DNA from 4 places in the Mesorhizobium sp. W016 genome. Region 4 is predicted to be linked to each of the others. Evidence: predicted binding sites of a transcription regulator. Region 4 holds the regulator's gene; each other region holds the start of a gene.
The links. Region 4 encodes PhoB, which activates phosphate uptake and scavenging genes when phosphate is short. Its sites were predicted from a motif close to TGTCATNNANCTGTCAT; they were not measured.
Positions count from the first base shown of each region.

Region 1: a site for PhoB is predicted at 1,828-1,844, ahead of ACYG9V_RS14740 (RNA degradosome polyphosphate kinase). Genes of this name have one in related genera too.
Region 2: a site for PhoB is predicted at 1,485-1,501, ahead of ACYG9V_RS24200 (esterase-like activity of phytase family protein). Genes of this name have one in related genera too.
Region 3: a site for PhoB is predicted at 2,080-2,096, ahead of olsB (l-ornithine N(alpha)-acyltransferase). Genes of this name have one in related genera too.

Region 1 is NZ_JBTTIF010000002.1:2,942,705-2,946,905, forward strand. It holds gene ACYG9V_RS14725 (TIGR02117 family protein) at 1-38, shown strand, start outside; gene ACYG9V_RS14730 (FAD-dependent monooxygenase) at 262-1,500, opposite strand; gene ACYG9V_RS14735 (zinc-finger domain-containing protein) at 1,520-1,765, opposite strand; gene ACYG9V_RS14740 (RNA degradosome polyphosphate kinase) at 2,000-4,192, shown strand; gene ppx (exopolyphosphatase) at 4,192-4,201, shown strand, end outside.
Region 2 is NZ_JBTTIF010000002.1:4,878,491-4,882,691, forward strand. It holds gene ACYG9V_RS24190 (LacI family DNA-binding transcriptional regulator) at 11-1,036, shown strand; gene ACYG9V_RS24195 (ferritin family protein) at 1,064-1,378, opposite strand; gene ACYG9V_RS24200 (esterase-like activity of phytase family protein) at 1,602-3,077, shown strand; gene ACYG9V_RS24205 (L,D-transpeptidase) at 3,156-3,944, opposite strand; gene ACYG9V_RS24210 (MATE family efflux transporter) at 4,143-4,201, shown strand, end outside.
Region 3 is NZ_JBTTIF010000002.1:6,186,984-6,191,184, reverse strand. It holds gene grpE (nucleotide exchange factor GrpE) at 1-295, shown strand, start outside; gene ACYG9V_RS30300 (trimeric intracellular cation channel family protein) at 415-1,047, shown strand; gene olsB (l-ornithine N(alpha)-acyltransferase) at 1,141-2,016, opposite strand; gene ACYG9V_RS30290 (response regulator) at 2,293-4,201, opposite strand, start outside.
Region 4 is NZ_JBTTIF010000002.1:191,687-195,887, reverse strand. It holds gene pstA (phosphate ABC transporter permease PstA) at 1-19, shown strand, start outside; gene pstB (phosphate ABC transporter ATP-binding protein PstB) at 37-861, shown strand; gene phoU (phosphate signaling complex protein PhoU) at 903-1,607, shown strand; gene phoB (phosphate regulon transcriptional regulator PhoB) at 1,624-2,313, shown strand; gene ACYG9V_RS01265 (ROK family protein) at 2,344-3,579, opposite strand; gene xylF (D-xylose ABC transporter substrate-binding protein) at 3,845-4,201, shown strand, end outside.

The DNA.
Region 1 (4,201 bases), 2.8 Mb from region 4:
CGGCCTCGCTGGGCTTGTCGATGCGGTTTTATAACTAGCAGTCCTTCATCGCACCGCGACAGTGTTGGATCTTTTGAAGCCAGCGGGACAGCACCCCCCTCTGGCCTGCCGGCCATCTCCCCCGCAAGGGGGGAGATCAGCCGTTTTGCCCGCGGCGCTCCTGCTGCAACGCCGGCGATTTTGGCGAAGGCGGCGGCGACATCCAATCTCCCCCCTTGCGGGGGAGATGTCCGGCAGGACAGAGGGGGGTGGGAAGGATCGCTAAGTCGACGATCTAGACTGCCGAGCGTCCGCTCGCCATCCATAGAGCCAGTCGAGGTCGGCGGCGAGCTTGTCGGGCGAGCGCATGGCCAGGAACAGATTGCGGGCGATCGCCACCGGGCCGGCAGCATGCCAGGCGAGGCGGTTTACGGCCCCACGACGCGCGGCCTTGGCGACACGCGGCCGCCGAAGATTTTCCCAGATTTGAAAACTTCTGGGCAGATCGCCAGGGAAATCGGCGATAGCGTCGGCAAGCGTGATGGCATCTTCGATCGCCATTGCCGCGCCCTGTGCGGCAAACGGCGTCATCGCATGCGCAGCGTCGCCGATCAGCGCGATGCCCTGCGGGCTCGTCCACCGCTGTTGTTCGACGGTGTGGATCGGAAAGGCCGTCCATGGGCCGGCCAGTGCCACAAGCTTCGTCAGGCCCGGCGCGGTGCCGCGCAGGGCAGCCGTGAGGATCGCGGGATCGGCATGGCCCGACCAACCTTCGGCCATGCGCTCGCCCTTGGTGAAGGCGGCGAGATTGAAGGCCCGGCCTTTGCTGACGGGATAGGCGACCATGTGGAAGCCTGGATGCAGGAACGTGGTGACGCAGTCGGCGGCGCCGATCGCGACAAAGGCTTCGCCGGAGGCGCTCTCGGCCGCGATCGTGACTCGCCAGGCGAGTTCGCCCGAAAAACGGCTTTTGACGAAGTCCTCGCCTGCGAGTTGCGCCCGGACCGCCGACCAGACGCCGTCGGCGCCGACCAGCAGTTTGCCGCGTGCCTCGATCTCGCGGCCGTCCACTTCGGCGGTCACGGCGACATATTGCGCGTCTTTGACGATGCCGGTCACGCGGGCGCCGGTGATGAGCTCAATCTGCGACCGTTCAGCCATTTGCCCCAGCAGCGCTGCCTGCAGATCTGCGCGATGGGCGACAAGATAGGGCGACTGCCAGCGCGCTTCGGCGGCGTGCCCGAGCGGTACCCGCGCCAGTTCGCGCAGCGTCCCGGCGTCCTTGAGCACGACCGCTTCCGGCCGCAACGCTGCGGGCAGCAGTCGGTCGAGCACGCCGAGTTTTCCAAGAATGCGTGTTGCGTTGGGCGAAAGCTGGATGCCGGCGCCGGCCGCTTCGAGGTGCTGTGCCTGTTCGATAAGCTTTACCGGATAACCCCGTCCGGCGAAGGCAAGGGCAGCGGTCAGCCCGGCGATGCCGGCCCCGGCGATTATGACCTGCCGGGACCTGATGTCTTCCATCGGGCTTGTCGCGGAAGGATCAGGCGGCCTGGTCGATATAAAGGCAACCAGCCGGCAGCGTTTCCGTCGCCCTCAGCTTCGCCGAATAGCGGTAGAGCGTCGAGCAGTAGGGACAGACCTTTTCATTGTCGTCGCCCATGTCGAGGAACACATGCGGGTGGTCGAAGGGCGGGTTGGCGCCGGTGCACATGAATTCCTTGACGCCGATGTCGATTGCCGGATGGCCCGCATCGTTCTGGAAATGGGGAATGGAACCGCCTGCCATCGTCGTCTCCTTGATCTCGTCGAAAAGCATCTGGAACATAACAGGCCTGTTTGCAAGATCGATGAAATGAAACTGTCGCAAAAGCCTGTCAGAGGATACGTTGAGCCGGTTAAGTGCATGTCCCTGAAATCGGAACGGTTTTCGCCGAAGGGTCATGCGCCACAAAAGCGTGTTAGAGGCATGGCACGTCCAGCGGCGCTCCAAGGGACGGTTGGCGGGGGAAGAGCAGGAACCATGAACGAACTGAAGCCGGTGCAGAGCGAATTCATCAATGTCGAGGTGGCGAGCCCCGAGGGCGGCAACCCCGATCGGTTCGTCAACCGTGAGTTCTCCTGGCTGCAGTTCAACCGGCGTGTGCTCGAGGAATCCCAGAACCAGCACCATCCGCTGCTCGAACGCGTCCGTTTCCTGTCGATTTCAGCCGCCAATCTCGACGAATTCTTCATGGTCCGCGTCGCCGGCCTTGCCGGCCAGGTGCGCGAAGGCATTGCGCTCAAGAGCCCCGACGGCCGCACGCCGGAGCAGCAGCTGGAACAATTGCTGCGCGAGGTCGAGCGGCTGCAGGAGGACCAGCAGAACAGCCTTTCGGCGCTGATGCTGCTGCTCAACAAGGAAGGCATTGAGAGCATCACCCGCGATGCACTGACCAAGGATGAGAAAGTCTGGCTGGAAGACCATTTCCAGGACCAGGTCTTCCCGGTCCTGACTCCACTGTCGATCGACCCGGCGCATCCGTTTCCGTTCATTCCCAATCTCGGCTTCTCGATGGCGCTGCAATTGCGCCACCGCAAGAATGGCGAGGAGATGAGCGCGCTTCTGCGCCTGCCGGTGGCGCTGAAGCGCTTCATCCGCCTGCCCGACCGCAAGCAGCACGTTCGCTTCATTCCACTGGAGGAGGCTGTCGGCCTCTATATCGGCAAGCTGTTCCCCGGCTATGAGGTCAAGGGTTCCGGCACCTTCCGCATCATCCGGGACAGCGATATCGAGGTCGAGGAAGAGTCGGAAGATCTCGTGCGCCTGTTCGAGACGGCGCTGAAGCGGCGCCGCCGCGGTTCGGTCATCCGCATCGAATTCGACAAGTCGATGCCCGGCGAATTGCGCGAGTTCGTCGCCGGCGAGCTTGGCGTCTCTTCGAGCCGCATCAGCGTTCTGACCGGCCCGCTGGCGCTCAGCCAGATTTCCGAGATCGTCGCCGTGCCACGCGACGACCTGAAGTTCACCCCCTACAATCCACGCTTTCCCGAGCGCATCCGCGAGCATGGCGGCGACTGTTTCGCGGCCATTCGCGAGAAGGACATCGTCGTCCACCACCCCTATGAATCCTTTGACGTGGTGGTCCAATTCCTGCGCCAGGCGATGGCCGACCCGGAGGTGGTGGCGATCAAGCAGACGCTCTACCGCACCTCCAACGACAGCCCGATCGTGCGCGCCTTGGTCGACGCGGCCGAGGCCGGCAAGTCGGTAACCGCCCTGGTCGAGCTCAAGGCGCGCTTCGACGAGGAAGCCAACATCCGCTGGGCGCGCGACCTCGAACGCGCCGGCGTCCAGGTCGTGTTCGGCTTCCTTGAACTCAAAACCCATGCGAAAATGTCGCTGGTGGTGCGGCGCGAGGACGGCAAGCTGCGTAACTATGTGCATCTCGGCACCGGCAACTACCATCCGGTGACAGCGCGCATTTACACCGACCTGTCCTTCTTCACCACCGATCCGACGATCGCGCGCGATGTCGCCCAGCTGTTCAACTTCATCACCGGCTATGCCGAGCCGACCGATGAGATGCGGATCGCCATCTCGCCGTTTACGCTGCGCAGCCGTATCCTCAAGCACATTGCCGACGAGGTCGCCCACGCGCTGGCTGGCCGTCCGGCGCGCATCTGGATGAAGATGAACGCGCTCGTCGATCCCAACATCATCGACGCGCTCTATGACGCCAGCCGTGCCGGCGTCGAGATCGATCTCGTCGTGCGCGGCATCTGCTGCCTGCGGCCGCAGGTGCCCGGCCTGTCGGAAAACATCAGGGTCAAGTCGATCGTCGGCCGCTTCCTCGAACACAGCCGCATCTATTGCTTCGGCAACGGCCATGGCCTGCCGTCGGACGAGGCGATCGTCTACATCGCCTCGGCCGACTTGATGCCACGCAATCTCGACCGCCGTGTCGAGACCATGGTGCCGATCACCAATCCGACGGTGCATGAACAGATCCTTGGCCAGATCATGCTGGGCAACATCATGGACAACCAGCAAAGTTTCGACGTATTGGCTGACGGAACCTCCCGGCGCGTCGTGCTGGAGGAGGGTGAGGAACCGTTCAACGCGCAGGAATATTTCATGACCAATCCGAGCCTGTCGGGACGGGGTGACGCGCTGAAGTCGCATGCGCCCAAGCGCATCGCGCAGTTCAAGCGTCGCAAGAAGAACACCGGCTGATGATTTCAA
Region 2 (4,201 bases), 4.7 Mb from region 4:
AGAACTGTCCTTGGCGTCCAGCATCCATGACCTCGCGCGTCACCTGAACATTTCGATCGGCACCGTGTCGCGGGCGTTGAACGGCCGCGCCGACGTCAATGCCGACACCCGCCAGCGCGTGCTCGCCGCCGCCAAGCAATTGAACTATTCGCCCAACCAGTCCGGCCGCAGCCTGCGGCAAGGCACCACCCATTCGATCGCCTTCATGCTGCAGCCGCATCCGGGCGACCAGCAATATGGCGAACCGTTCTTCATCCCGTTCCTGATCGGTCTGCAGGGCCGGCTTGCCGAGTATGGCCTGGATTTGATGGTCGTCATGGGTGAGCCCGGTCAATATCAGCAGGAGAGGCTGCGCCGCGTTGTTGAGACGCGCCGGGCCGACGCGGTCGTGTTGGCCAATACACGGCGGGAAGACGATCGGATCGACTATCTCAGCAAGGCCGGCTTTCCCTTCGCCACGCTTGGCCGAAGTCAATCCGGCGGCGACACCTATCCTTCGCTCGATATCGATTTCGAGAGGGCGGGTGATGAAGCCGTCGACCGGCTGGTCGCGCGCGGCCACCGCCGCATTGCCGCCATCCGCCCTTCGCTTGATCTCAACTTCGGCTACCTGTTCCTCGACGGCTACCGCAAGGCGCTGAAGCGGCATGGTATCGAAGTCGACCCCGGCCTGATCGCCGACGGCTTCATCAACGAGGCCGGAGGCTACCAGGTGACGCCGCGCGTGATGCTCTCCAGGGACCGGCCCACAGCCATCATCTTCAACAATGACGCAATGGCGCTCGGCGGCTGCAAGGCACTGGCCGAGATGGGCATCAGGCCCGGCCACGACATCGCGGTGATCGTCATCGTCGACACGCCGCTCTGCCGCTATTTTTCACCGGCGCTGACCGCCTTCCGTCCGTCGCTGGAGCCGATGGGCCGGCGACTGGCCGAAATGCTGCTGGCCTCGCTTCCCGCCTTTGCCGGCCCGGAAGGTCCGCGCATCATCCGCGAAGTCTGGCCGCTGGAGCTGATCGCCCGCGACAGCGATTGATCCGCCGCGGAGGAAGGCCGGCGGGCCTCAATCCACCTTCTTCTCGCCCCGCTCGCCGGCCTTGACGATGTCGCCGGTGGTGAACAGGATTTCCTTCAGTTCCGCGCGCCAGTCTTTCTTCTGGCGCAGCAGGAATTCCAGATCCATGCCGAAATGCTTGAACTCCTCGCCTTGCGCGTTCTTCATGATCGCCTTGGCCTGAGGGTCTTTCTCGACCGACATGCGCTGTTCGTACCAGCTGATCGCCTCGGCCTCTTCGATCAACGAGGTGATCATGCGGGCAAAGGTCCGCACCTCCTGCGTCAGTTCTTCCGGCGGCTCGTGATACTGATCGAAACCCATTTATCCCTCCCAGGCCCGGGGCTCGACCGGCCATCGCAGGCGACGCTTGGGCTCGCGTGCAACGGATCAGGCTGGAAAATGGTTCCGGAGCGAGTGCGACAAGGTCTGTCACGCAACTATCATCTTCGCGTCCTAGACCGCTCATCGGTGGGCGCGGCATCGTCGATTGCGGCGGCTTCGTCATCCGGCCGTTCCGGCCCGTTCCGTCACAAGAAGGATCTCCATGAAAAATCTGCACCGAACCGTGTCGCTCGGCGCCGCATTGGCGCTGTTTACCGCCCTGACCCCTGCCCTTGCCGGCAGCACCGCCACCGTTGGCGGCTTCGTCAACAAGGGCCTGGTCGGCGTCGGCCGCATTCCGGCCGATCAGAAGGACAAGTTCGGCGAGACCTTCGGCTCCGGCTCCGGCATGTCGATCGACGCCGCAAGCTGGACCCATGGCGCGGATGGCTACAAGGGTTCGCTGTGGCTGCTGCCGGATCGCGGCTACAATGTCGTCGGCACCACCGACTACCGGCCGCGGCTCAACACTATTCGCATCGAGTTCACGCCGACCGCACTGGGCGCCACGCCCGCTGCCGGCCAGGAACAAACAGGCGTCAAGGCGACGCTAGCCGATTCGCTGCTGCTCACCGACGACAAGGGCGCAGACGCCACCGGCCTCGATCCGCTCAACGGCGTGCGCGCGGCGAGCGGCGACCTGCCGATCCTGCCCGAGGCCAACGGCAAGCTGGCGCTCGACAACGAGGCGATCGCGCGGCTGCCCGACGGCACCATGTTCATCTCTGACGAATACGGCCCCAACATCTACCGCTTCTCGGCCGACGGCCATCTGTTGTCGGCAACGCAGCCGCCGGCCGCTTTGGTGCCGATGCGCAAGGGCGGGCCGAACTTCGCCTCCGACAATCCAGGCCCCGGTGCAGCCGAACCCGATCCGAAGGATCCCGAAACCGGCCGCCAGAACAACCAGGGCCTCGAAGGCATGGCGCTGACGCCGGACGGCAAGTCGCTGATCGCTGTGCTGCAGTCGGCGCCCCGCCAGGATGGCGGCGATTCGCCCGCGACGCGCCAGAACACCCGCGCCCTGGTCTACAACGCCTCCGACCCGGCCCATCTCAAGCTGGTGCATGAATATGTCGTGCCGCTGCCGGTGTTCAAGGTCACCAAGGACAAGACCAAGGTCGCCGCGCAGAGCGAGATCATGGCGCTGTCCGACAAGACCTTCCTGATGCTGGCGCGCGACAGCGGAAACGGCCAGGGGGTGAAGGGCGATACTTCGCTGCTGCGCCAGATTTTCGTCGTCGACGTCTCTGGCGCCACCGACATTTCCGGCGGCGCCTTCGATGCCGCCGACAAGCCGCTGGCGCCCAAGGGCGTGCTCGACCCCTCGGTGACCCCGGCCAAGCTGACGCCGTTCATTGACATCAACGACAACAAGGAACTCGGCCGTTTCGGCCTGCATGACGGCAAGCCGAACGACAAGAACAATCTCTCGGAGAAGTGGGAAGCGATGTCGGTGGTCAGCGTGCTCGATCCGGCGCTGCCCGACGACTATTTCCTGTTCGTCGGCAACGATAACGACTTTCTCACCCAGGACGGTTTTCAGGTCGGCGCGCCCTACAAGGCCGAAGACGGCGCCGATGTCGATACCATGTTCCTGGTCTATCAGGTCACGCTTCCGGGCCTCGCCAAGAAGTAGCCATATACGGAAAGGCGGACGCGCTCGGCGCGTCCGCCTCTAACCGTTTTTCGGCGATCAGCGATGCCGTGAAGGCACCTATTTCAAAATCTCCGCATCCCTTGGCACGCCGGCATCGATCGGCTCGGCGGTCCGGCTCGACACAGCCATGATCTTGCCCGCGGCCGACAGGTTCGGGCGCACATAGACCTGGGCTACGCCGTTGACGCGGCTGTAGAGGTCGATGATGTCCTGGTTCATGAAGCGCACGCAGCCTGACGACGCGTTCTTGCCGATGGAATCCCATTCCGGCGTGCCGTGCAGCCGGTACATCGTGTCCTTGCCGTCGCGGAACAGATAGAGCGCGCGCGCACCGAGCGGGCTCTGCGGTCCGGGCGGCATGCCGTCCTTGTATTTCGCCAGTTCCGGCCGGCGCTGGATCATTTCGGGCGGCGGCGTCCACACCGGCCATTTCTTGCGCGCCTGGATCACGGCGCTGCCGGTCCAGCCAAACCCGGCCTTGCCGAGGCTGACGCCATAGCGCATTGCCTTGCCGCCGTCGCGCACCAGATAGAGAAAATGCTCGGATGTATCGACGACGATCGTGCCGGGTTTTTCGCCGGTCGGATCGTCCACGATCTGGCGCACGAATTTCGGATCGAGCTTGGCGACGGGGATTGCCGGCAATGAAAAGCCCTCATCGACGCGCGCCGAATACATGGTGGCGGCATCGCCCAGAGCCGGTTCAGGCGCCGGGGCGGGCGTTGGCGGCACCACGACATCGGTCGTGGTGCAGGCTGAAAGCGCCATGGAAGCGGCACCCAAAGCGGATATTCCAAGAAACGCGCGCCGGTTCAGGCGCTCGGAAAAAAGCGGATTGTCGGACATGATCCCCCCAGCCTATTCATCATATCCAACAGGATATGCGACCCCACGCGGCGGCGACCCATATCCCATTCCGGATGTTTTGAGAACTGATTAGCGTGAAGCCGCCAGGTGGCATGTTCCAATGCCGCATCGACCTTGTCCGTCAAATCGGCGATCATTGCCGGGCGGACTTTGAGATGAACCTTCGCCGAACAGCCCATGGACGAAAAAATACCACCGCGCCGGCGCACCGGCGACCTGACCAGCGGCCCGATTCC
Region 3 (4,201 bases), 6.0 Mb from region 4:
CGTCGAGATCACCGAGCGCGCCATGCTGTCGACGCTGGAACGGCATGGGGTGAAGAAGCTCGAACCGGAAGGTGAGAAGTTCGACCCGAATTTCCACCAGGCGATGTTCGAAGTGCCCAATCCCGATGTGCCGGCCAACACCGTCGTCCAGGTCGTGCAGCCGGGCTATTCGATCGGCGAGCGCGTGCTGCGGCCGGCCATGGTCGGGGTCGCCAAGGGCGGCCCCAAGATCGCGGCCACCGAAGCGCCGGTCGAGCCGGGGCCGGTGAACGAGCAGGCCGAGAAGGATGCGTGAGTAGGGTAGGCAGTAGGGAATAGGGAATAGGGAATAGGGAATAGGGGCAGGCGTATCAATCGCGCGGCTTCGTGTTATTCATACTTTCCCTAATTCCCAATCCCTACTACCTCATGTCCCTGACACCCATCGACCTCCTCGACTATGCCGGCGTCGCCGTCTTTGCCGCGACCGGGGCGTTGGCGGCTTCGCGCAAGCAGCTCGACATTATCGGCTTCCTGTTTCTGGCCAGCGTCACCGGCATTGGCGGCGGCACGCTTCGCGACGTCATCCTCAACCTGCCCGTCTTTTGGGTCGCCAACTCCGGCTATGTGCTGGTTTGCGCGGCGGTTGCGGTGCTGGTCTTCTTCATCGCCCACCGCGTCGAATCCCGCTGGAAATGGCTGCTCTGGCTCGACGCCATCGGATTGGCGGCCTTTTCCGTAATGGGCGCGGCCAAGGGGCTGGCCATCACCGGCTCGCCGGTCGTCTCCGTTGTTATGGGCGTGTTGACCGCCACATTTGGCGGCATCCTGCGCGATCTGCTGGCCGGCGAGCCATCGGTGCTGCTCAGGCCCGAAATCTACGTCACCGCCGCACTCGCGGGCGCCGGCCTCTACACACTTGGCGATCTTGCCGGCCTGCCGCCGCTCGCCTCGGATATCGCCGGCTTCGTCGCGGCTTTCCTGGTGCGCGGCGGCGCGCTGAAATTCGGCTGGACCTTTCCGTCCTACAAGAGCCGCCCGGGACGGCGACCGGAGGATATTCCGTAGGGAGAGGGATTAGGGAATAGGGAATAGGGAATAGTCGGTAGTCAGCAATTCGCGGCAGCCTTCACTACTGCCTAATGCCTACTGCCTACTGCCTCACGCCGCAAAGCGCTGCGCTTCCCCGCCATAATAGTTGACGTAGCGGGCGCCGATTTCCTTGACCGGCATCACCACGAACACATCGACGGTGGAGAACTCACGGTCGATGACGCAGCCGTCGCCGATGCGGGCGCCGACGCGCAGATAGCCCTTGACCAGCGGCGGCATGGCCGCGATCGCCGCCTTGGCGTTGACCGCCTCGATCGGCATCAGATCCATCGAGCAATAGCGGCCGGAGACCGCCCGCACATCCCAGGCGGAGTTGGTCCGGCAGTGATGGGCAAGGTAGGTGAGCGCCTCGGCATGCGCAGCCGGCACCGTGCCAGGGAACGAGGCACAACCGGTCATCACGCCGATCTCATAGTGGTTGATGTAGGCCCAGATGCCTTGCCACAGCGCCTCAATGGTGCGCTTCGAGCGGTATTCCGGCAGCACGCAGGAGCGGCCGAGCTCAAGGAAGCGCTGGCCGGGATGGCGGGCGATCAGCTTGGTCAGTTCGAACTCGCCTTCGGAATAGAAGCCGCCGGCGGTCGCCGCAATCTCTTGCCGCAGCAGGCGGTAAGTGCCGACGATGCGGCGATGCTCGGGGCCGGAGATCGAGGTGTCAAGCACCAGGAGATGGTCGCACAGCGGGTCGAAGCGGTCGGCGTCGCGCCGGTCCTGCGCCTGGAACAGGTCCTTCCTGGCGCCAAGCTCGTCATAAAACACCCGGTAGCGCACTTCCTGCGCGGCGGCGATCTCGGCCTCATTGCGGGCAAGCCGCACTTCGAGATTGCCGATACGGCCCAGCGGTGCGCCTGTTGCGACGGCATCGGCGTTCCGCGCGGCGAGCAAAGCGCCGCCTGCGCTGGGCCGAGTGTCACATTCCGGCATAACTGTATGCACGAGTGATTCTCCTTCGAGCCATCCCTCTTGGCACGGGGATACGGTGTAGGTGCAACAGGATTGTGACAGTACCGTGATACGGCGCGACGGGCAATACTTCGTCGGCTGGCGAAAACCCTCATTCGGCTACCTACGTGACGCGAGGATTGCGCCAGCGTCACCTTGAAGCGCGTCGCGCTGGGACGATTCACGCGACGCGCTTCAAGTCTTTGTTTTGTGCATGTCGTCTTCTCAAAACCGGGGCCATTTTCGAGCGACATGAATTCAGGCGGCCACCTGGCCCTCGACGGCATGGACCAGCGCGTCGGGATCGAGCGGCTTGGTGACAAAGCCGCTGGCGCCATGGGCGAGCACGGTGTGGCGAGTCTTTTCCTGGCTGTCGGCCGAAAGCACCATGATCGGAACCGGCGGCACAGCCATTTCCTCCTCGTGGCGGCGGATGGCGGCGATCGCGTCCAGCCCGTCCATGACCGGCATGTGCAAATCCATCAGCACCACATCGAAGCGATTTTTCAGCCCGGCTTCGGTCACCGCCTCGACCGCGGCCTTGCCATTGCCGACCACTTTCACGCGATGTCCCGCCTTCAAAAGCGTGGCGCGGGCAAGCATGGCGTTGATGTCGTTGTCTTCGGCGATCAGCACCGACAAACCTTGCTGGCGCCCGCCATGGGCACGAAGCGAGGACGCGCCGGTCTTTTCCGGCTTGGGCGGCGGCAAGGCAGGGGCATGACTGGTCAGCAGCACGCGCAGCAGGGTTTCGCCGCGCACCGGCCTCGCCAAGAAGGTGGCGTAGCCGCTGGTGCGGAATTCGCCAAGCATGCCGCGGTCGGTCGGCGCGATCAGCGTGATCGCCTCGCAATCGGCAAAGCCACTCTGGCGCAGGCGCTTGAGCAGTCTGCCGTCGCCGTCCTCCAGGGCCGCGTCGATCAACAGCACATCGCAATGTTCGGCGAAGGGCGTCGCCTGGGAAGCGGTTGCGGCGACGTCGACGGCGCCGCCATGGGCGCGGATGGTGCGGGCGATGGCGTCCGCCTCGACGGCGTTCTTCGACACGATCACGGCGCGCCGGCCGGCCAGGATGTTCTGCCGGTTCTGCGGTGCTTCGGTTGCTCCTGCGGCCGGGATCTCGAAGACGAATTCCGATCCCTCGCCAAGCCGGCTCGACACCGAAATGGCACCGCCCATGGCGGCGACCAGGCGCCTCGATATGGCCAGACCGAGGCCGGCGCCCCCATGGGTGCGGGTCGAGGTGCCGTCGGACTGTTCGAACTCCTCGAAGATGCGCTCCATATCCTCTTCGCGCAGGCCAGGGCCGGTGTCGGCGACGGTGAAGCAGATGCGGTCGCTGGTCTCGGTGCGGGCCCGTGCAACCGAAACCAGCACGCCGCCGGTGTCGGTGAACTTGATCGCATTGCCGATCAGGTTGAGCAGCACCTGCCTGACTCTTCCCGGATCGGCCATGATCATCTGTGGCACGTCGGGCTCGACATGACAGCCGAGGCCGATGTTCTTGGCGAAGGCTTTCGCCGCCATCAGTTCGATGATGTTGTCGGCGATTTCGCGCAGCGATGTCGGCTGCGGCTCCGGGTCGAAACGGCCGGCCTCTATCTTGGAATAGTCGAGCAAATCCTCGATGAGCGCCAAAAGCGCGCTGGCCGAGGTCGAGACGGCGCCGACATAGGTGCGCTGCTCGGGCGACAGATTGGTGTCGGCCAGTAGCTTGGCCATGCCCATGATGCCGTTCATCGGCGTGCGGATCTCATGGCTGACGGTGGCGAGGAAGCGCGACTTGGCCTGGCTGGCATATTCGGCGCGCTCGCGCGCGGTGATCAGCGAGGATTCGGCGCGTTTGCGCGCGGTGATGTCGCGGGCAATCGCCCGGTGCGAGACGGCGCCGCTATCCTTGTCGCGTACCGACAGTTCGATCCACGAGAACCAGCGCGGACCGTTCGGCGTGCGGATGGAGACGTCGGTGGAACTCAGGCATTCGTGATCCGAAAAGGCGGCGTCGGGAACGATACCGACATCGATGCCGAGGTCGGCCAGAGTCCTGCCGGCAAGGTCGCGTTGGTCGGTTCCGACGAGGCTGGCGAAAACCTTGTTGGCGTAGACGATGTGGCCGTCGCGGTCGCGGTGGACGACGAGATCGCCGAGCGCATCGATCAGCCCGCGA
Region 4 (4,201 bases):
CTTCGAGCGGCGCTGGTAGAAAAAAGGCAATTTGGTATGAACATCATGACCGAACAGTCCCTTGAGAATGCAGTGGGCGACAAAATGAACGCCAAGTCGAACGAAGTCATCAAGATGCGCGGCGACAAGGTCGGCGTCTTCTACGGCGAGAAGCAGGCGTTGTTCGACGTCAATCTCGACGTGCGTCAGAACCAGGTGACGGCGCTGATCGGCCCGTCCGGCTGCGGCAAGTCGACCTTCCTGCGCTGCCTCAACCGCATGAACGACACCATCGATTCGGCGCGGGTGACCGGCAAGATCACGCTCGATGAAGACGACATCTACGACAAGAACATCGATGTCGTCGAACTGCGCGCCCGCGTCGGCATGGTGTTCCAGAAACCCAACCCGTTCCCGAAGTCGATCTACGAGAACGTCGCCTACGGCCCGCGCATCCATGGGCTGGCCAAGCGCAAGTCCGACATGGACCAGATCGTCGAGCAGAGCCTGAAGAAGGCGGCGATCTGGAACGAGGTCAAGGACCGCCTGCAGGAGCCCGGCACCGGCCTGTCCGGCGGCCAGCAGCAGCGCCTGTGCATCGCGCGCGCCATCGCCGTGTCGCCGGAGGTGATCCTGATGGACGAGCCCTGCTCGGCGCTCGATCCGATCGCCACCGCCCGTGTCGAGGAGCTGATCGACGAACTGCGCCAGAACTACACGATCGTCATCGTCACCCACTCGATGCAGCAGGCGGCGCGCGTGTCGCAGCGCACGGCGATGTTCCATCTCGGCTATCTCGTCGAGGAGGGCGCCACCGACAAGATGTTCACCAACCCCGACGACAAGCGCACCCAGGACTACATTACCGGCCGCTTCGGCTGAGCCGTCCGGCGGGTGAATTTTCAGGCACGAGGACCAAGATCATGGGTGAACATACCGTCGCCTCCTTCGATGAAGAGCTCGGGCAGATCAGCAAGCTGATCCGCGACATGGGCGATCTGGCAGGCTCGATGGTCAGCGGCTCGACCAGGGCGCTGCTCAATTCGGACAATGCGCTGGCACAGCGTGTCGTGTCCGACGACGCCATCATGGATGCGCGCCAGCGCGAACTGGACGACCGCGCCATCACGCTGATCGCCAAGCGCCAGCCGATGGCCAACGATCTGCGCGCCGTGGTCGGCTCGATCCGCATGGCGGGCGACCTCGAGCGCATCGGCGACCTCGCCAAGAACATCGCCAAACGCGTCGGCACCGTGGGCTTGAGCGTCACGCCGCGCGACCTCTCGCACTCCATCGACGCCATGGCGCAACTGGTGCTGATCCAGGTGCAAGGCGTCGTCGAGGAATATGCCGCCACCGATGCGGCAGCGCTTGCAAAACTCAGGAATGACGACGAGCGCATCGACGTCAAATACACGTCCGTGTTTCGTGAGCTCTTGACCTACATGATGGAAGACCCTCGCAACATCACCGCCTGCACGCATCTCTTGTTCTGCGCCAAGAATCTTGAGCGCATCGGCGATCATGTCACCAACATCGCCGAAAATGCGTATTATGTGCTGACCGGCCAGCAATTGCCCGCCAATCGTCCGAAGCAGGACGAGACGGCCATGGCCACGCCGGCCTGATGAGGGTGAACTGCCTATGATCGCGCCACGCATCATGGTCGTGGAGGACGAGGAGCCACTAGGCGTGCTCCTCCGCTACAACCTCGAATCCGAAGGCTATCAGGTCGAGGTGGTGACACGCGGCGACGAGGCCGAGATCCGCCTGCAGGAAAACGTGCCCGATCTCCTGGTGCTCGACTGGATGGTGCCGGCTGTTTCCGGCATCGAGCTCTGCCGGCGGCTTAGAGTGCGGCCCGAAACCGAGCGGCTGCCGATCATCATGCTGACCGCGCGCGGTGAGGAAAGCGATCGCGTGCGCGGCCTGTCCACCGGTGCCGACGACTATCTGGTCAAGCCATTCTCGACGCCGGAGTTCATGGCGCGCGTGAAAGCGCTGCTGCGCCGCGCCAAGCCGGAAGTGCTGTCGAGCGTGCTCAAGGTCGGCGACATCGTGCTCGATCGAGAATCGCACCGGGTCTACCGCAAGAAGAGCGAGATCAGGCTCGGACCGACCGAGTTCCGGCTGCTCGAATTCATGATGCGCCATCCCGGCCGCGTGTTCTCGCGCAGCCAACTGCTCGACAATGTCTGGGGCGAGACGATCTATATAGACGAGCGAACCGTCGACGTGCATGTCGGGCGCTTACGCAAAGCGGTCAACAACGGCCGCATGCCGGATGTCATCCGTACCATTCGCGGCGCCGGCTACGCTATCAGGGAAGACTAGGATGCTGCGCGTCGCGCCGTTGCCGGCCATTCAGGCGACATGCTTGCCGGATTTCGCCTGAATGCCCGGCGCGAAAATCTCCTGGTCGACGAAGCCGAGCGCGCGCATGGCACAGCCTTCGCGGATCAGCGGCAGCTCGTTGGGCTCGGTGTCGAAGGAGATCGATTTCGAGTGCTGGCCGCCGGCGGTCTGGGCGATCGCTTCGCGCAATGCCGGTTCGATCAAGTCGAAGGCGGCGGCGCTGACGCCTACCATGGCGACGGGTGCCGGATCGATCAGCGCAAACAGGCTGCCGAGGCCGAAGCCGAGCGCCTCGCCGGCCTTGCGATAGGCTTCGCGCTCCGGGCCGTCGGTTTCGCGGGCGCGCGCGGCGAGTGCGCGCATATCAGCGTCGCCGATATCGACCGGCTCGGCATCCTCGCCCATCATTTTGGCGCTCCGCCAGATGGCGTAGTTTCCGGCATAGGCTTCCACGCAGCCGCGCCGCCCGCAGCGGCAGAGCGCGCCGCCCGGACGGTGGATCATGTGGCCGAACTCGCCGCCCGAGGAATGGGTGCCGGTGAACAGTTCGCCTTTCAGCACCAGGCCCATGCCGATGCCGTGCGATAAGAGGATGGCGATAAAATTGTCGCGGTAGCGCTCGGGCTGGCGCCATTGCAGCGCCACCGCCATCATGTTGCAATCGTTCTCCATGGTGGCAGGAATGCCGAATTCCGCTTCCAACATGTCGGCGAAGGCAATGTCGGTCAGTGGCGTGATCGGCGACCACAGCATGGCGCGCGCCTGCGAATCGGTGATGCCCTGGATGCCCATGGCAATGCGGGCGATGCTCTGGACATCGAGGTCGGGATCCTCAAGCCGCCGCCGGACGATTGCTACGCATTCGCCAATCAGCTCGTCGCGCGGCTTGGTCAGCGTGTCCAGCCGGCGCTGTTCCTCGGCGACGACGTGGCCGGCATAGTCGATGACGGTGACGGACAGGAAATTGAGCGACAGCACGACGGTCATCACCGCCGCCGCTTCCGGGTTGAGACCAAGGCCCACCTGCGGCCGGCCGCGTTTCAGTGCGCCGGTCTCGCCAGGTTTGCCTTCAATCAGGATGCCTTCTTGAATCAGATCAGACGAGATTGCCGATATGGTCGAGTGGCTGAGGCCGGTGGTCGCCGCAATCTCGGTCCGCGACGGCTGGCCGGCCCGGCGCACGGCTGAAATCACCATCGCACGGTTGCGACGGCGCAGATCGTCGTGGCGGATTCCAACCGACATTTGTTTCCTCCCGGCCTCCTCGCGCCTCATGATAGTGACGGCGTTCGACGGCACCAGCCAAATATTGGCAGACGCCGGCAGCCCTGTCATTGTTTATTGCGGACCTCGAAAAAATTCGGCACGGCCATCAGAATCCATCAGAATCGATGTTGACAGCGCGTTATCATTGAACCAGTATTTTTTCGAGGCTCGAAAAAATAGCGCCTCTGTGTGCCGGCCCTCGGGCCAGTTTTGTCGCGCCGCACGCGGCGCAGGGAGGATTATGATGAACAGATTTGCAGCCGCCATGCTGGCGGGTGTCGCCATGTCGCTGGCGCTGATGTCGGTCGCGCAGGCGAAGGACAAGGTCATCGGCGTGTCGTGGTCGAACTTCCAGGAAGAGCGCTGGAAGACCGACGAGGCGGCGATGAAAACGGCGATAGAGGCTGCCGGCGACAAGTACATTTCCGCCGACGCGCAGTCCAATCCCGGCAAGCAGCTGACCGACGTCGAAAGCCTGATCTCGCAGGGCGCCAACTCGCTGATCATCCTGGCGCAGGACGCCTCGGCCATCGGCCCGGCGGTGCAGAAGGCGCTGGACGAAGGCATTCCGGTCGTCGGCTATGACCGCCTGATCGAGAAC